4 regions of the Streptomyces sp. NPDC014727 genome follow, and region 2 is predicted to be linked to each of the others. Evidence: riboswitches for the same ligand, from Rfam matches in the RefSeq annotation. Region 2 holds a riboswitch; each other region holds the start of a gene.
What was found. Region 2 has a riboswitch for cobalamin ahead of ACF1B9_RS37130 (hypothetical protein). Riboswitches for the same ligand answer to the same signal wherever they lie in the genome.
Positions count from the first base shown of each region.

Region 1 (4,353 bases), on a different contig from region 2:
TCTGCGCGAGGGTACGCATCATCCGGCCGTACAGCTCGCGGGCCGGCATCGACTTGCGGGCCAGCCCCTTGGCCTCGGCGGCCCGGTACGCGGCGTCGAAGTCGTCGCCCCACAGGTCGACCAGCTCGGGCACGTCCGCGGGCGAGAACAGCGACCAGTCGCCGTCCGCGTCGACCCGGCGCATGAACTCGTCCGGGATCCAGTGCGCCAGGTTGAGGTTGTGCGTACGTCGCTGGTCCTCGCCCGTGTTGTCGCGCAGCTCCAGGAACTCCTCGATGTCCGCGTGCCAGGTCTCCAGGTAGACGGCGGCGGCGCCCTTGCGGCGGCCGCCCTGGTTGACCGCGGCGACGGAGGCGTCGAGCGTCTTCAGGAACGGCACGATGCCGTTGGAGTGCCCGTTGGTGCCTCGGATCAGCGAACCGCGGGCGCGGATACGGGAGTACGAGAGCCCGATGCCGCCCGCGTGCTTCGAGAGCCGCGCCACCTGGTGGTAGCGGTCGTAGATCGAGTCGAGCTCGTCGAGCGGGGAGTCCAACAGATAGCAGGAGGACATCTGCGGGTGCCGCGTACCGGAGTTGAACAGGGTCGGCGAGGAGGGCAGATAGTCGAGCCGGCTCATCAGCCCGTACAGCGCGGCCACTTCGTCCAGGGCGCGCTGCGAATCGTCCTCGGCGAGACCGGACGCGACCCGCAGCATGAAGTGCTGGGGCGTCTCGATGACCTGGCGGGTGTGCGGGTGGCGCAGCAGATAGCGGCTGTGCAGGGTCCGCAGCCCGAAGTAACCGAACCGGTCGTCGGCGGCGTCGGCGAGCGAGCGTTCCACCAGCGCGTCGAGGGCGTCCGCGTGCAGCGCGACGAACTCGGCGGTACGGTCCGCGATCAGGCCCTCGCGGTGCCCGACGGCGACGGAGGCGGAGAAGGTGACCGCGCCCTGGCCGATCGCCTCGTCCGCGATGGTGCGGGTCAGGAGCCTGGCGGCGAGCCGGGAGTAGGCGGGGTCCTCGGAGATCAGCCCCGCGGCGGCCTCGGTGGCCAGCGAGCGCAGCTCGGCCTCGTCCGACCGGGCGCTGCGGCCGCGCAGCGCGGCGGCGGCGACACGACCGGGGTCGGTGTCGGGCAGATCGACGGTGAGGTCGGTCAGGGTCCGCAGCAGTGCGGTCCCCGGTCCGTCGTGTGCGGTCCCCTCGGACTCGGCCGCTTCGGACACGGCGACTGAAGCCGGATCGGCTGGCGCGATGGTCACGTGGTGCTCTCCCTCGCTCGGCTCGGGGCCGGCGGGGAACGGGGCAGCCGGGCAGAGGCGGGCCCCAGCGGGGCAGCACTCCGTACGGCGTCCACCGGCCCATCCGCGAGGCCCGGACGTCTGGCATCCGGTTCGGTCGAGCCGGATGCGCTGTCGGCAGGTCCTCGGACTTACTCGGGGGTGCGCAAAAGCGCACCGAACACACCGTTGCGGGACAGTTCCGGATTCGCACCGGATTCCCCTGCGGCGACAGCGAGCATGAGCATACATGTGGGGGCCGCCCGATGAGGCAGCCCCCACATGTTGTGTCGTGCAACGTGGGCCGGGCCCGTAGAACGAGCTGTACGGCCCTGTTCGGAGCCCGGGGCACCCGATCACGCGGACGGCCCGCCGAGCCCCGCAGGAGGGGGCTCGGCGGGCCGCCGGCCGGTGTCGGAGCGCTCGTCAGTGGCCGCCACCCGGAGCTCCGGCCGTGGCCGGCGGGAGCTCCACCTGGACGCCCTTGTCGCCCGCGTCGGCCGTGTAGTCGGCCGGCGAGGTCTCGTCGATTCCGGCGGGCGCCTTCACGGCGTTCAGGACGAAGGTGAGCACCACCGTCACCACGACGTTCAGCACGAACGCCGTGAGACCGATGTAGCCGATCTCGCCGATGCCCGGGATCTCCTTGGACGAACCGCCGAAGTGCGCCTGGGTCGGGCTGGCGACCCCGTACGCGGCCACCGTGCCGTACACCATGCCCACCGCCCAGCCCGCGAGCAGTGCCCAGCGGTGGAACCAGCGGGTGAACAGGCCGCCGACCAGGGCCGGCATCGTCTGGAGGATCCAGATCCCGCCGAGCAGCTGGAAGTTGATCGCCACCGTCTTGTCCATGGTGAGGACGAAGGCGAGCGCACCGACCTTCACCAGCAGGGACACCAGCTTGGAGACCTTGGTCTCCTGCTCCGGGGTCGCGTCCGGCTTCAGGAAGTCCTTGTAGATGTTGCGGGTGAACAGGTTCGCGGCGGCGATCGACATGATCGCGGCGGGCACCAGCGCGCCGATGCCGATGGCGGCGAACGCGACCCCCGCGAACCAGTCGGGGAACATGTTCTCGAACAGCTGAGGGATGGCCAACTGCCCGTTGTCCACCTTGATCCCGGCGGCGATCGCCATGAAGCCGAGCAGCGCGAGCAGGCCCAGCATCAGCGAGTACAGCGGCAGGATCGTGGTGTTGCGCCGGATCACGTTGCGGCTGCGGCTGGAGAGCGTCGCCGTGATCGAGTGCGGATACATGAAGAGCGCGAGCGCCGAGCCCAACGCCAGGGTGGCGTAACCCCATTGGCCCGCCTCGCCGGGTGCGAGCGCCCCGCGCGGCTTGCCGGTCGCCGGGTTGGTCTGCGAGAACGCCTCGCCCGCCTTGGCGAAGATCTCGTCGAAGCCGCCGAGCTTGATCGGGATGTAGATGATCGCCACCGCGATGACGAGGTAGATCAACCCGTCCTTGACGAACGCGATCAGCGCGGGTGCCCGCAGCCCGGACGAGTAGGTGTACGCGGCGAGCACCGCGAACGCGATCAGCAGCGGCAGGTCCTTGATGAACCAGTGGGTGTTCTCGCCGCCGCCGACACCCATCACGTCCAGCACCGCCTGGATGCCGACGAGCTGGAGCGCGATGTACGGCATCGTGGCGAGGATGCCGGTGACGGCGACCGCCAGCGAGAGGCCCTTCGAGCCGAAGCGTCCGCGGACGAAGTCCGAGGTGGTGACGTACCCGTGCTTGTGCGAGACGGACCACAGCCGCGGCAGGAAGGTGAAGATCAGCGGGTACACGAGGATGGTGTACGGCACGGCGAAGAAGCCGGCCGCGCCCGCCGCGTAGATCGCCGCGGGCACGGCGACGAAGGTGTACGCGGTGTACAGGTCGCCGCCGAGCAGGAACCAGGTGACCCAGGTGCCGAACGACCGTCCGCCCAGGCCCCATTCGTCGAGGCTGGCCTCGTTCTCGGCCTTGCGCCAGCGCGCCGCCAGGAAGCCCATGACCGTGACGGCCAGGAAGAAGAAGATGAAGACGCCGAGAGCGACGCCGTTCACGCCGTCCTTCATGCCGACGCACCCCCCTTGCGGGCGCGCTGGTCACGCTGCCACAGCTTGTACGCGACCATCGTGAGCGCGGTGGAGATCAGCACCCAGAGCATCTGGTACCAGTAGAAGAACGGGATGCCGATGAAGGTGGGGTCCACCTTCGCGTACGAACTCACCCAGAGCATCGCCACGAACGGCGCGACGAGGCAGAGGGCGATGACCACCCGAACGGGCGTGATGGTGGGCGGTTTTCCTTCAGGGTCTGCTGCCATGCGGTGACTCCGTCCCCTCGCTGATCACCTGGTGTAATGCGCAGGAAATCTAGGGGAGGATTCCGGTCACCGTCACCCCCTGTCCGCATTGCGGTCCGACAACGGTCCCGTGAACGGGATCTCATGTTCGGAATGTTGCCGAACGTGCGAGAGTCGGCCTGTGCGGAGGCAGACGAACGGCCCCCGTGGAGCGATGCGTTCCACGGAGGCCGTCGACGGTCATGTGCGGGGACGCAAGGGCCGGAACCGGTCGGCCGCCGCACCCGGGGTCAGTCCGTCGGCCGCTTCAGGCGCGCCACGAACTTGTACCGGTCGCCGCGGTAGACCGAGCGCACCCACTCCACCGGCTCGCCCCGCCCATCCAGCGAGTGCCGGGACAGCATCAGCATCGGCAGGCCCACATCCGTACCGAGCAGTCCGGCCTCGCGCGGGGTGGCGAGCGAGGTCTCGATGGTCTCCTCGGCCTCGGCCAGCCGGACGTCGTACACCTCGGCCAGCGCGGTGTAGAGCGAGGTGTACTTCACCAGCGAACGGCGCAGCGCGGGAAAGCGTTTGGCCGAGAGATGCGTGGTCTCGATCGCCATCGGCTCCCCGCTGGCGAGCCGCAGCCGCTCGATCCGCAGCACGCGGCCACCGGCCGTGATGTCGAGCAGCCCGGCGAGTGTGTCGTCGGCCGTGACATAGCCGATGTCCAGCAACTGGGACGTCGGTTCCAACCCCTGGGCACGCATGTCCTCGGTGTACGAGGTGAGTTGCAGGGCTTGCGAGACCTTCGGC
Region 1 is NZ_JBIBYR010000033.1:71,365-75,717, forward strand. Features, by position in the region: gene ACF1B9_RS33075 (ribonucleoside-diphosphate reductase subunit alpha) at 1-1,243, opposite strand, end outside; cobalamin riboswitch at 1,381-1,516, opposite strand; gene mctP (monocarboxylate uptake permease MctP) at 1,688-3,325, opposite strand; gene ACF1B9_RS33085 (DUF3311 domain-containing protein) at 3,322-3,576, opposite strand; gene ACF1B9_RS33090 (GntR family transcriptional regulator) at 3,846-4,353, opposite strand, start outside.
Region 1: it holds a riboswitch for cobalamin, as region 2 does, so the genes downstream of both, ACF1B9_RS33075 (ribonucleoside-diphosphate reductase subunit alpha) here and ACF1B9_RS37130 (hypothetical protein) in region 2, are expected to answer to the same signal.

Region 2 (4,353 bases):
CCGCCCGAGCCCGAGTTGCCGTCCGCACCGGCTCCGCCCGTCTCCTCGCCCGGGGTCACGATGTCGGGCGTCGAAGGAGAGCCGGATGGCTGGCCCGAACCGCTGGGCGCGGGCTCCGGGGTGGTGCCGTCGAGGCTGCGCGTGAGAGTGCCGAAGGAGATGCCGGTGGCGCCGCCGACGGCCTGGGTCGAGGCGCGGACGTCAGACCCGGGCTGGCCGCCCTTGATGACGTTGAACCCGCCGTCGGTGTTCTGCTGAGAGGCCAGGAACTTGCGGGCCTTGGCGATGCCGTCCGCGTATTTCGTGGCGTCGAGCGACAGGCCCTGTACGGCCAGAGCGGCGGAGTTCACGGAGTTGCCGGAGGCGCCGGGGAAGCCGCCGTCCGCCAGCTGCTGGGTGGCCAGCCAGGCCAGGGCCTTGTCCACGGCCGCCTGTGAGGCGGCGTCGGGCAGCAGGTCCAGGGTCATGGCGGCCATCGCGGTGGAGTCGACCTCGGCGTCGCTCTTCTCGCCGATCAGGCTCGGCCAAGCACCCGAGGGCTCCTGAAGGCTCTTGAGATAGGCGATCGGTTCGGCCGCGGCGGCCGTCTCGCCCGCGCGGACCTGGGCCATGACGCCGAGGGACTGGGAGAAGACGGAAGTGGCGTAGGTGTAGTTGCCCTTGGCCGCGCAGGGGCGCGGCGTCGGTGTCTTCGCCGGGCAGATCGCCTTGGCCAGCGCGCCGATCAGGTCCTGCCCGCCGAAGTCTCGGGGGTCGCGGCCCACGACCTCGGCCAGGACGGCCGCCTTGCCGATGAAGCCGCCGCCCGCGTACTTGGTGCCGATCAGCGTCCAGTCATGAATACCGCGGCCCTTGCCGTCCTTGCCGCCCTTGTCGAGGAAGTCCACGATGTTACGCAGAGCGGCGTTGTCGTGGCCGGTTGCGGCGAGTGCGTAGGCGCCGTCGATGGTCATGCCGAAGTCGGCGAATCCGGATCCTTTGGCGTTCTCGTAGTAGTGGCCCTGTATCAGTCGTTTATGATCGGTGAGGTAGGCCGTGCCCTTCTTCAGGTCGGGCCCGTCACCTGCCGGAGGGATGGTCGGCGGGTCGGCCTTCTTGGTGGTCAGCGTGGCCAGGTCGCTCTTGGCACCCGCGATGACAACCGGGGTGGTGGCGAACAACCGGGGCTCGGTCTCGCCCTCCTCGAAGCCGAAGCCGCCCCCGGGGAGCTGCTGCCTGGAGAGCCAGGAGACACCGGCGTCGGCCCGGGCCGTGTCGCCCAGGGCACGCAGGGCCTGCACCGCCCAGCCGGTGGGGCCCGCGCTGCCGGTCGTCAGGTACGACGCGGAGGGCCAGGCACCGGTCGGGAGCTGGGACTTCTTGAGATAGGCTCGCGCCTTTCCGACCACCGCGTCGTGGCCGCCGGCCCGCTTGAGGGCCAGGGCGATCAGTCCGGTGGAGCTCGCGTCGCTGTCGCACCACTCGCCGGCCCGGATGAGGATGCCCGTGAAGCCGCCGTCCTCGCACTGGAGCCCGGTCAGCCGGGTCACGGCGTCGGCCGGGGGTGCTACATCGCCGTTCAGCAGGGCGATGACGGCCATGGCCTGGGCGTCGGCCTGCCCCGTGGTGCGGAAGTCGCCCTTGGTGAGGCAACCGGGGATCGTCTCGCCGTCGCCGATGTCTCTCGGGCAGACGTACTTGACGAGGTCCCCGAGAAGATCGTGCCCGCCGAAGTCGCGCGGGTCCTTGCCGGTGGCCTCGGCCACGAGCGCCAGACGTGCGGCGGCCGAGGCGTCGGGAATCCCGTCCTTGCCTGCCGGGTACGCGTACGCGTCCGTCTGCGCGGGTGTGGCCAGGAACGCGGCGGCCCTCCGCGCCGCCGGGCTCTTGGGATCGGCGGCGGCCAGGGCGTAGACGACCTCGGTGGTGAGCAGGTGGTTCGCAGTGGTGGTGCCCTCGTCGACGACACGCTCCTCGTCCGTCAGGTTCCCGGTGAGCCAGCGGGTGGCGGTGGCCACGTCGACCGAGCCAGGAGGCACGGTCGGCGGGTCCGTGGGACCGGTCGGGTCCGTGGTAGGAACACCGCCCTTGGCCCGTACGTCGTCGGGAGAGAAGGTGGGCTTGCCGGTGGTGCCGCCGACGTCGGTGCCGCCGAACACCCAGGCGTCCACGTCTCCGTCCTTGGGGGTGCGGGACATGGCGCCGAGGGGGCTGTAGGTCCAGTTCTTCTGCCCGGGCGAGGCGATCCAGTACGACCAGTACGCGGTGGCCTGCGGGGTGAGGACGCAGTCCTCCTTGTCCGGAGTGGGGTACTCCGTACCGGTGTTGAAGGAACCGTTGCCTATCCGGCAGATGAATCCGTCGCCGTCGTGGACGGTGCCGGTGGTGCCGAACCCGCCCTCGTGCAGCAACTCGTAGCCGGTCGTGGGGGTGGTGTCGCAGCCGCGTACCACCGGGCCGCCGAAGGGGCCGAAGTCCACTGCGACGATGGCGCCGGTCGTGGCGGTGCACTGCTCGACGGGGTCGGCGCTCGCCGGCGGGGCAGTGGAGAACGCCACTCCCGCACCGAGCATCAGAAGGGAAGCGGTCAAGAGAGACAGCAGCTGCTGTCTCCTGCTTGTCCGCCGTTTCGACTGCTGTTCGGTCCCCACGCGGCCCCTCGTCTCTGCCGGGCGGCTGCGTACGTGGCGATGCGCCCCCGCACGGCTGCTGTGCCATGGGGAAGGGTGCGACGACCACGCCGTAGTCCGCGACGGCGTTCCTCGTGTCTCTGTACCTGCTCCAGGCATTCCGGCTCACCCGGGACGAACCGGGCCTACGGTTGCGGGTCAGCGCCGGAATTCGACCGGCTTCCCCTGGTGCTGAGCGTCTATCAGCCGGAGTGCAACACGGATCTGGTCGGGCCGTCAAGATGGTGTGTGCCTCACCGGACGAATCCCGGACACCCGGGGTCCGTCCCCGTCCGAGTGGCTGGCGGACCCTTGACCACTCGGGTAGCGTCCTGGGCTGCCAGATGGGGGAATCCGGTGCGAAGCCGGAGCTGACGCGCAGCGGTGTGGGACGGCGGGGGCCGTTTCCGAGCCCGAATGCCCATATGGCGAAGCAGTACATGAAGCCGTACCACGCGTTCCGGACGGTGGCTCCCGACCATGCCCGGCCGTGCCCTTGCACGGAGAGCCCGCCATGCACTGGAGGCCGGCGTCCGCCGATTCCAGGAGCAGGCCATGCCCCGTCTTCGTACTTCCCGTCGTCTCGCACTCGCGGTGCCCGCGGCGTTCGGCGCTCTCGCCCTCACCGTACTGCCCGCCTTCGCGACCTCCAGTCCCGCGCAGATAGCCACGTCCAAGACCAACGGCGTTTCCTATCTCAAGTCGCTCCAGGCGGCGGATGGTTCGTACACCGGCTCCGGCTTGTCCAACGAGTGGGCGTTCAGCGCCTTCGCGGCTTCCGGCACAGCTGTCGTCGATGTCGCTCCGGGCGGCGACACCACGAAGAACGCCCGCACCGTCTATCGCAACCTGCTGTCCACGTCCGGCTGGCCCTCCGCTGCCCCCGTGGTCACCGACTACGAGCGGGGCACGCTGAACGCGTACGCCGCCGGCATCGACCCGGCCCGCGTCTCCGCCTCCCGCAACCTCGTCGCCGACATCTACTCGTACTGGCAGACCGCCGAGCCCGGCTACTTCGGCCCGTCCGGAAACTTCAACGGCACCGTCTTCGCGGCTCTCGCTCTCGGCGGCGCCAAGACCCAGACCGGCGGCGCCCGCATCCCGCAGTCGCTGACCGACTCGATGGTCACCCGTATCCGGGCCAACCAGCACGTCGACGGCGGCTGGACCTACAGCAAGGCCGAAGGTGACTCCACGGCTCTCAACTCCGCGAGCGACGTCGACATGACTGGCGCCGCGATGGCCGCCCTCTGTGTCTCGGGCGTTCCCAATACCGACGCGGACGTCGTCCGGGCCAAGAACTTCCTCAAGGGCAAACTGGTCGCCACCACCGGTGCGTTCAACTCCCTCTACGGGGTCAACACCAGTTCCAACGGCTGGGGCGTGGCGGGCCTGAACGCCTGCGGAATCAACCCCCAGACCGGCGACTTCGTCACCGTCAACGGCAAGACGCCGATCGACTTCCTGATCGCGAACCAGTTCAACCCGGCGGGCGGCTTCAAGTACAAGCCGTCCGACACCGCGCCCTCCCCCTACTCCTCGATCGACGCACTTCGCGCGGTCGTCGGCGGCGGTTTCACGGCCGCCCCGCCGACCCCGGTCACTCCGGGCGCCCCGCAGTGGGTCGCCCAGCCCACCTTCACCGCGGGCACCTCCACCAAGCTCGCGCTGACCGTCGACGACGGCACCGGCAACCTGAAGGTGT
Region 2 is NZ_JBIBYR010000053.1:4,528-8,880, reverse strand. Features, by position in the region: gene ACF1B9_RS37135 (prenyltransferase/squalene oxidase repeat-containing protein) at 1-2,630, opposite strand, end outside; cobalamin riboswitch at 2,742-2,880, opposite strand; cobalamin riboswitch at 2,954-3,092, shown strand; gene ACF1B9_RS37130 (hypothetical protein) at 3,204-4,353, shown strand, end outside.

Region 3 (4,353 bases), on a different contig from region 2:
CTCGAAGGGCTCGCCGCCGAGCAGCATGAGACCCGCGTCGGTGTCCGCGCGCAAGGGGAGTTCGGAGCGCCCGCAGCCGAGGTAGAGCATGGAGCCGGGCAGCACGGGTACGCCGTCGACCTCGGCCTGGCCGGACATCGAGAGCACCGCGTACTCGAAGTCCGGATCGAGCGGCAGGCGGGCCTCGGCACCCGCGGACAGGGACACGTCGGCGCCGACGATCGGGGTGTAGGCGGTGCCGGGCGAAGTGGCGCCGTCGAGTCCACCCAGGATCAGGGTCGCGGTGAGGCCGGGCGCGGTGACGGTCGGCAGTTCGGTGTGGTGCTGGAAGTGCGGTTCGACGTGCCGGTGGGCCTCCGGCAGGGCGACCCAGAGCTGGGCGCCGTGGAGGATCCCCGCATGGGACTCCGGGCTCTCCTCGGAGTGGCTGATGGCACGGCCGGAGGTCATCAGTCCCAGCTCGCGCGGGCGGATCGTCCGCAAGCTGCCGAGGCTGTCCCGGTGCAGGACCTCGCCGTCGTGCAGCCAGCTGACCGTCTGCAGACCCATGTGCGGGTGGGGCGGTACCTGCATCCCTGGTTCGCCGGCGATGTCGTCGGGGCCGTAATGATCGACAAAGGCCCACGCGCCGACCATCCTGCGGCCCAGGTTGGGCAGCAGCCTGCGGACCTCGGTGGACTCACCCAGCTGGACGTGGCGGGGGGTGAGGAGTTCCCGTACGGGCTCGGCGACGACGAAGCCCCGTCCTCCGCAGACGGAGAGTGCGGCCTGGCGATCGAGATTGCTCATGGCGCTCAACCTATTCCCGCGCGAGCCCGGGGGTGCCGGTACCCACGCCGATAATTTAGTGGAATATTCAACCAGTGCATCATGTTCGGGTCAGTGAAGCGTGACCGGGCGCATGGCGCGGTCAGCAGCAGAGCGGGTCCGGGGCGGTCCGTGAAGGAGGAGTCAAGTGAGCGAGACCTATTTCGAGTTCGGCACGGCCGCTGAGCGTTGGGACCGTGCGCAGATGTTCTTCGAGGCGAAGGAGTACATGACTGCGGCCCGGATTCTGGAAGGGCTGGTCGAGGAGGCGCCGGAGCAGGTCTCCCCACGTCTGCTGCTGGCCCGGACCTACTACCACTCGGCGCGGCTCGGCAGGGCCGAGACGGAGCTGCGGGCGGTCCTGGAGCGCGACCCGGTGGAGCCGTACGCCCGGCTGATGCTGGGCCGCACGCTCGAACGCCAGGGTCGGAGCGCGGAGGCGACCGGTCATCTGCGGATGGCGGCGGCGTTCTCCGGGGACTTCGACTTCGACGGTGACCGGAGGGCCGGCGCCTGACGGTCGTGCGGGGTCTCAGCGGTCGTGAGGGGCGTTCGACAGACGGTTCAGCCATTCCGTCAGGAGGGCGCCCTCCGCCGCGGTCGTCGCCGGGTCGGGCAACTGTCGCAGCAGTGCGTTCAGTCGGGCCCCGGTGGCCGGCACCCGGGGCCCGGACGTGGTGACCCCCGTGTCGGCGGACACGCCTCCCGGACAATCCGGATGCCGTGCGCCCGCCCCGCGTGATAGTTCACTCGGTCATGACCGACCTTGAGACTCCCCGCCTCCTCCTCCGCCTGATGAGCGCCTCCGACGCCTTGCAGGTGATGGCCGGCACGCCGGGGGAGGGCGCCCGTTGGGCACCGGGATACCCGCCCGCCGGCGAGATGGCCGCGGCCGAGCGCTTCCTCGACGCCTGCGCGACGACGGGGGATCCGAGCCCCTTCGGCTCGTACGAGATATGTCGCCGTGAGGACTCCCTTGTGATCGGCGGGCTGGGATTCCATGGCGCCCCGGACGAGAACGGGCACGTCACGATCGGCTACGGCCTCGTTCCCTCGGCTCAGGGGAAGGGCTACGCCTCCGAGGCGCTGCGCGCTCTGCTGCTGTTCGCCCGCGAGCAGGGGGTGATCTGTGTCCACGGTGACACCGACCTGGACAACCTCGCGTCGCAGCACGTCATGACAGCCGTCGGCATGCGCCTGGAGAAGGAGGACGCGCAGCTGAAGTACTACCGGGTCGATTGGGGCCGGCAGGGCGAGGAGCAGTGAGTACGCGTCCGTCCGTTTCCCGGTACGGCCGCGTCGGGCAGGACGGCGGAACCCGCCGGGAGGCTCCCGGCGGGTTCCGCTGTCCGCTGGCGGTGAGTGCTACGCCGGTCAGCCGGCCGTGGCGGCGACCCGGTTCGCCGTACCGTCTCCCGTCGCGACGGTGTCGGCCCTCGGCACGAGAAGCCGTTCCGTCAGGTGGCCGAAGACGAGACCGAAGGTCACCCAGAGGGTGGCCTGTACCGCGAGGGTGGCGAGCCGGAACTCCCAGAGCAGGGTGGCCGGGAAATCCCTTCCGACCTCGTTGAACGAGGGCAGGAACGCGTAGGCGCCCCCGATCACGACCGCATAGGCGGCCGATGCGGTGACCGTCGCGTTCCAGTTGCCCAGGCGGGGAGCCAGCCGCTTGCCGAGGATGACGGCGGCGACCGCCAGCAGCACGCTGAGGGCGACCATCAGGAAGAACAGGGCCGTGCGGCGGCCGATGGTGTCGGGGTTGCCGACGGCCGGCGGGTTGGCCGGGTACTTCAGGAACGGCACGATGTACACCGCCAGCAGGGCGGCACCCGCGATCAGGGCGGCCGTGGCCCGGGGGCCGAATCGGCCGATCCGGCCGAGGGCGTAGCAGAAGACGAGGGCGGCGATCCCGCCGATCGCCACACCGAAGACGAGCACACCGGTGGCAAGACCCGCGGTGGACTGCAGGGTGCGGCTGACGAGTTCCTCACCGCCGCCGTGGTCATGGCCGTGCGACTCTTCGAGGGCGATGGCCGCGTCCACCCGGGACTCGCCGAGCAGGTACGCGACGACCAGTGCGAGCGCGCCCGCGGCGAGGCCGGCCAGCATGCCGCGGACGAGCAGGGCTCTGACAGATATGGAGTTCATGAGGTCTTCCCCTGGATCGGACGGAGCGTCAGTGGCAGGGGAAACCGAGGAGGTGGCGACCGTCGTGGACCCACTCGTGGACACCCTCGCCGGAGATGACCGCGGTGGCGCCCTGTTCCGCGCCGACGAAGTACAGCAGTACGAGCATGAGAATGCCGAAGAAGACCGCCCAAGGGGCAATGGACTTCAGGGAGATGGGTGTGATCGCCGGTACGGCGGTGGCGGGGACAGCACTCTGTGCCATGGCAGAACCTCCTGAGGGAACACGCGTCCCGATCGTGGTGCCTGAGACGAAGGTGCTGGGTCTGACTTCCCGTACGGGTACGGGTACACAGTGGCGCGACCGTGCCGGATTCTCACCGGACTTCCGTCACACCTTCGTCATGTTCGTCGGACGATACCCCCTGGGAGCGGACAGGGCCACGGTACCGTCGGCGGGGCCGCAACGCCCGCGTGCCATGGTGGGCGCACGCGAGAGGCGAGGCCACAGTTCAGGGAGTAGACCGGGCCATGACGGTACAGCTGATGTTGATCTCACCGGCGCTCAACGCCGCGCTGCGCGAGGCCCGCATGGACGACGATGCCCCGCTGGACGCGGCCGGGGCCCGGCGGGCCCGTGCCGCCGCCGCGGCGGTGCCACCGGCCGACCGGTATGTGCGAGGGCCGTCCGAACGGTGTGCCGGGACCGCCGACGCGCTGGGGTTGCGCGCCGGGCCCGAACCCGCGCTCCGTGGCTGGGACATGGGGCGCTGGAGCGGACGGAGACTGGCCGAGGTGAGCAGCAGCGAGCCGGACGCGGTGTCGCTCTGGATGACCGATCCGTCGGCGGCTCCGCACGGCGGCGAATCGTTGCTGAAGTTCTGCGCCAGGATCGGCGGCCTGCTGGAGGCGCTCGAGTCCGGGGACGGCGAGGAGGGCAGTCGCGTGCTGGCGGTCGTAGAGCCTGCCGTGGTGCGGGCGATGGTCGTATGGGCACTCGCTCTGCCGGCGGAGGCGTTCTGGCGGCTGGATGTCGCCCCGCTCACCCTGACCGGGCTCAGCGGCCGCTCGGGACGGTGGAACCTGCGCTGCGGCCGGCCGCTGTCCCCCGCTCCGCAGGGCCGGCTTCCGCGGTCCGCCACCACTCGCGGGGACAACTGAGGTGCCAGGGGCCGCGGTCAGCGCATAGTCTGATGGCGCAGCTGGTTCGCCCTGTCCGCCAGACAGACGCGTCGCAAGAGGGAACCCGGTGGGAATCCGGGACTGCCCCGCAGCGGTGAGTGGGAACGACCGCCGTCATCAAGCACTGGACCCTGAACGGGCTCCGGGAAGCGACGGCCAGTAGGTGTCTCGTGCGCGAGACGTGCCCGCGAGTCCGAAGACCTGCCAGTGCCCGTGCGCGTCGGACGCGCACGGTGA
Region 3 is NZ_JBIBYR010000008.1:215,276-219,628, forward strand. Features, by position in the region: gene ACF1B9_RS15730 (pirin family protein) at 1-789, opposite strand, end outside; gene ACF1B9_RS15735 (tetratricopeptide repeat protein) at 956-1,324, shown strand; gene ACF1B9_RS15740 (hypothetical protein) at 1,340-1,507, opposite strand; gene ACF1B9_RS15745 (GNAT family N-acetyltransferase) at 1,564-2,073, shown strand; gene ACF1B9_RS15750 (CbtA family protein) at 2,182-2,955, opposite strand; gene ACF1B9_RS15755 (CbtB-domain containing protein) at 2,984-3,199, opposite strand; adenosylcobalamin (AdoCbl) riboswitch at 3,203-3,351, opposite strand; gene ACF1B9_RS15760 (histidine phosphatase family protein) at 3,466-4,095, shown strand; cobalamin riboswitch at 4,121-4,340, shown strand.
Region 3: it holds a riboswitch for cobalamin, as region 2 does, so the genes downstream of both, ACF1B9_RS15755 (CbtB-domain containing protein) here and ACF1B9_RS37130 (hypothetical protein) in region 2, are expected to answer to the same signal.

Region 4 (4,353 bases), on a different contig from region 2:
CCGCCCGAACCGGCGGAGGCGGCGGCGGGGACGGAGGCGCCCGGGGACACGGTCGCGGAAGGCGTGGCGTGCCCGTCGCCCGAGACCTGTTCGCCGCAGCCCGAGCCCGGATAGCCGGATATGGCACAGAGCAGCGCGTCGCTGCTGTAACGCAGCGGTTTGGCCACCGAGGCGAGTGCCTCGGCGGTGCTCGCGTCCGGGGTGACCCGCGCGCACGCGGTACGCGGCGCGGGCGGCGTCTCGCCGACCGGGGCGTCCGCCGCCGTGCCCGGGTCGATGACCAGCGCGACCCGCTTGGTGCCGTCCTGGGCCGGGGTGTCCGCGCAGATCTTCGCGAAGTCGGGGGAGCGGCGCGGCTTCGCCGAGTCCTGGGAGTCCTCGCTCACCGAGAACCGGAAGCCCTGCACCGTGCCGTCGTCCGGCCGGACCAGGGACGGGCCCTGGGTGGCGTACGTCCAGCCGGTGCTGGAGCTCTCCCAGAACGACCAGTACCGGTACCCGGCCGCCTGGGCCGTCCCCGCGCCGAGCACGGCCAGGACGGCAGCCAGGGCCACCAGCAGCGCGGTGGCCCTTCCCGCCCGCCTCACAGCTGCCGGTTCTTGCGCCGGCCGCTGATCAGGAAGGCCGCGGCCGCAGCGACGACGAGGCCGATGCCGATGAACCACCACACGCCGCCGATCACGTCGTCGCCGCTGTGCACCTGGTCCTTCTCCGTGGCCTCGTACCCGGTGTCGGCGGACGGGTCGGGCGTCGTGACGGCCGCGGGCGCGGGACCGGTCGCGTTCAGCCGGTCGACCAGGTTGACGCCGTTGAAGTCGCGGGCGTCGGAGCCGGTCGCGTGCGCGGCCAGGACCAGCTGGGCGTAGGCGGCGGGACCGTTCTGCTCGGCCCAGGGGCCCGAGTTCTTCTTCAGCCAGGCCACGGCCTTGGCGGCCTTGTCCTGGTGGCCCGCCGCGGACAGGGCGACGACCGCGTCCGCGGTGTTGCCGAAGTCGGGCTGCGGGGTGGTGTCGGAGGCGCCCGGCATCGGGGCCAGGTCGAGGTGGCCGCTCGTGGCGAGGGCGTTCGCGAGGTAGTGGGCGCCGTTCTGGGCGGCCTGCTCGGGCGTGAGACCGGACCCCGGGTGGCAGCTGGTCCCCTTGGTCGCGGCGTTGTTCCCGACGGCCAGGGCCTTGCCCATCGTGCCGAGCACGGCGGCGGCGGTGGCGTCCGCGTTGGCGGCGAGCTTGCCGGCCTTGTCGGGCTGGTAGGCGAAGGCGCCGCCGTCCTTGCCGCCGCACGGGATCGCGAGCGCGAGCAGCGGGGAGTAGGGGGTCTTGCCGTTCGGGGTGGTGATGTCCGCGAGCCGCTGGCCCTGCCGGGCGAGGGCGCCGATCACCAGCGAGGTGGAGTTGGCGTCGCTGGGCGCGCCGGCGGTGTAGCCCCAGCCGCCGTCCTCGTTCTGTACGGACTTCAGCCAGCGGACCGAGTTGTTCACGGTGTCCCGGTGCCCGCCCACCTCGACGAACGCCTGGACGGCGGCCGCGGTGGCATTGGTGTCCAGCACCGTCTTCCCGGTGCAGGGCCGGGAGACGTCGGGCCGGTACGCGGCGTAGGCGCCGTTGCCGCACTGCTGGGCGATCAGCCAGTCCACCGACTCCGTCGCGGGCGTGACGCCCTCCAGCCGCTGGGCGAGGAAGGCCAGCGACTGCCGCCAGACACCGTCGTAGGTCGGGTCCTTCGTGCCGTACAGCCCGGACGGCAGGGCAGCGGACGGCGAGGGGGAAGGGGACGGCGCCGCCACCGCGACCGGGGCAGCGGCCGCACAGAGCACGGTGGCGATGGCGGCGAGCGATGCCGCGCTGCGGCGTACGGTCATGGCGGGCGGGGCCTCTCCTGCGGGGAACCGGGCACAGGCACGCTCAGGCACCAGGCTCCGGCTCCGTATACCTCGACGGTGCCGACCACCGGGGTTCCGGAGGTCGCGAGCCGGTCACGACCGCGGACAGGGCATTCCGACTCACCGTCTGCGACGACGGTTCACGGCTGCGTGGTCAGCGCCGGATTCGCACCGGCTTCCCCCTGAACGGGCATGATGACGACCCGCACACTCTACCGGGCGGGGCCGGACGGGTTCCGGGGCCGTCCGGGGGCTCGTCCCCCACGGGACGGGCGACGGCTCCCCGCGGCCCCGGGGGCCCGACGGGCGACGGCTCCCCGCGGCCCCGGGGGCCCGACGGGCGACGGCTTCACCGCGCTCGCCGGAAGCCCGGCCCGTGCCGGTGCCCGGGGTGCCCGGGGTGCCCGGGAGAGGGTGAACGAGCTCCCTGCCCGACGGCCCGCCGCGCCCTTCACACCGCGATGTACGTCACCGGCTCGCTCCCCGCCACCGCCTCCGCGCGCCCCAGCCTGACCAGTCGCCGCAGATGCGCCTCGGCCTCCGAGACGGCGATGTTCCGTGAACCGTGCGAGATCTGCTCCCACGGCCGGTTCCACTCCATCCGCTCGGCCAGCTCCCACGGCGTGAGCGGGGTGGCCAGCAGCTTGAGCAGTCCGGTCAGCCGTTCCTCGTGATGGTCCAGGAGTTCCCGTACGCGCCGCGCGGCGTCCGTGAATGCGTACTGGTGGGCGGGCAGCACCTCCGCCACGCCGAGCCGGCCGATGTGCTCCAGCGAGCCGAGGTAGTCACCGATGGGGTCTCCCCCGGCGGAGGGGGCGGTGCCCGGCGCGGTGTCCGGGTCCTCGTACAGCCCGATGTGCGGGCTGATCCCCGGCAGCAGATGATCCCCCGAGAACAGCCGCCCCCGGCCCGGCAGATTCCCCGGATGCTCCTCCTCCAGATGCAGACAGACATGACCGGGCGTGTGCCCCGGAGTCCAGATCGCCCGCAGTCGGCGGCCCGCCAGGCCGAGGAGCTCACCCGGAACGATCTCCCGGTCCGGGAGCGCGGACCGCAGCCCCGGCAGTGTGCGCATCCGACCGCCCTCGACCGCGGCCCGCAGCGGCGCGAGATGCTCCTGGGGCGCACCGACCGCGGTGAGCTTCGTCAAGAGGTACGCCAGCCAGGTGCCGGGCCGGGCCTCCCGGGTGCGGCGCACGATCGCGGCGTCCGCCGCGTGCATGGCGATCCAGGCCCCGGAGGCCTCGCGCACCTGGCCGGAGAGGCCGTGGTGGTCGGGGTGGTGATGGGTGATGACCACACCGTGGATGTCGCCGATGCCCGTACCGATGGCGTCGAGCCCGGCGGTGAGGGTGTCCCACGCCTCCGGATCGTCCCAGCCCGTGTCGATCAGGACCGGCCCGCGATCGGTGTCGAGGACATGGACGAGGGTGTGGCCGAGCGGATTGTCCGGGATGGGGACCTTGATGCTGTGCACGCCCCCGCCATGGTCGGTCACCTGCGTCATGGGCTCCTCATCTCTCTTCGAGGCCTGAGGCACCGGACGTATGGCGTGCGGCGCACCGCGCCCACTGTAACGAGAACTTGTTTCAGTAGTAGCCCCGGTCGACCATCTGTCGGTACGTCCATCTGCCCGGCGTACCCCGGGAGTTCGGGGTGCACGGGATTGCGGGCGGCCGCCGACGGCTCGCGGGACGACCGCGCCGGTGGGTGTTGGGCGCGGGCCGCCCCGTGTTTCCGCCCGTGGCCCGCGCCCGTCGCGCGCCGCGCGGGCCACGGTTCACGCGTCGGCGCGGGGCGGTCCGTACGGTCGGAGCCCCGCGCCGGGCAGTGGGTCCGGGTCACCGGCCGGGCGGCCGGTGACCCGGATCACTCGTCGCTCATGCGGCGCCCTTGGCCGGACGGTGCCACACGAGTCGCGGGGTGCGCGCTCCGTCGCCGGTTCCCTCGGTCGGGGGGAGCAGGGTTAATCGGTCCCCCTCCACCCGCCACCGGCGCTCCTGCCTGGTGCCGACCCACGGGCGCAAGGACGCCACGTGCAGATGGTGGACGACCAGGTCGCCCGTCACCTCGTAGGTGCCCGCGTATCCCAGGTAAGGAGAAGTCCTGAACAGGGTCGCGGTGTCGACCGGTCCGGCCGTCCCCTCCTCCGGGGAGGACTCGGCCTCCGGGTTCAGCATGCTCACCGACATGTGGCCGTCGGCGGTATAGGTGATCAGTCCTGTCGGACTCTGCCCGAGGGGGTGTTCGAGCGTGTCGCCGGTGGCGCCCATGATGGCGACGGTGCTCAGCAACCAGGCGCCCACGAGGGGGTGTTCGGAGGTGACTGGCCCGGGGGTGGACGGGTGATCCGGTTCGGTGCGGGATGGGGCGTACACGTGTTTCCCTTCTGAGCTGGTGGAATTCGGAACTTCTGGAGCGGGTGCGTGGGGGACGGGGTCGTTCTCGTCCCTACCCGTGCGGCACACCGGGGA
Region 4 is NZ_JBIBYR010000001.1:142,271-146,623, forward strand. Features, by position in the region: gene ACF1B9_RS00680 (SCO2322 family protein) at 1-587, opposite strand, end outside; gene ACF1B9_RS00685 (prenyltransferase/squalene oxidase repeat-containing protein) at 584-1,858, opposite strand; cobalamin riboswitch at 1,966-2,101, opposite strand; gene ACF1B9_RS00690 (MBL fold metallo-hydrolase) at 2,331-3,386, opposite strand; gene ACF1B9_RS00695 (lipocalin-like domain-containing protein) at 3,760-4,257, opposite strand.
Region 4: it holds a riboswitch for cobalamin, as region 2 does, so the genes downstream of both, ACF1B9_RS00685 (prenyltransferase/squalene oxidase repeat-containing protein) here and ACF1B9_RS37130 (hypothetical protein) in region 2, are expected to answer to the same signal.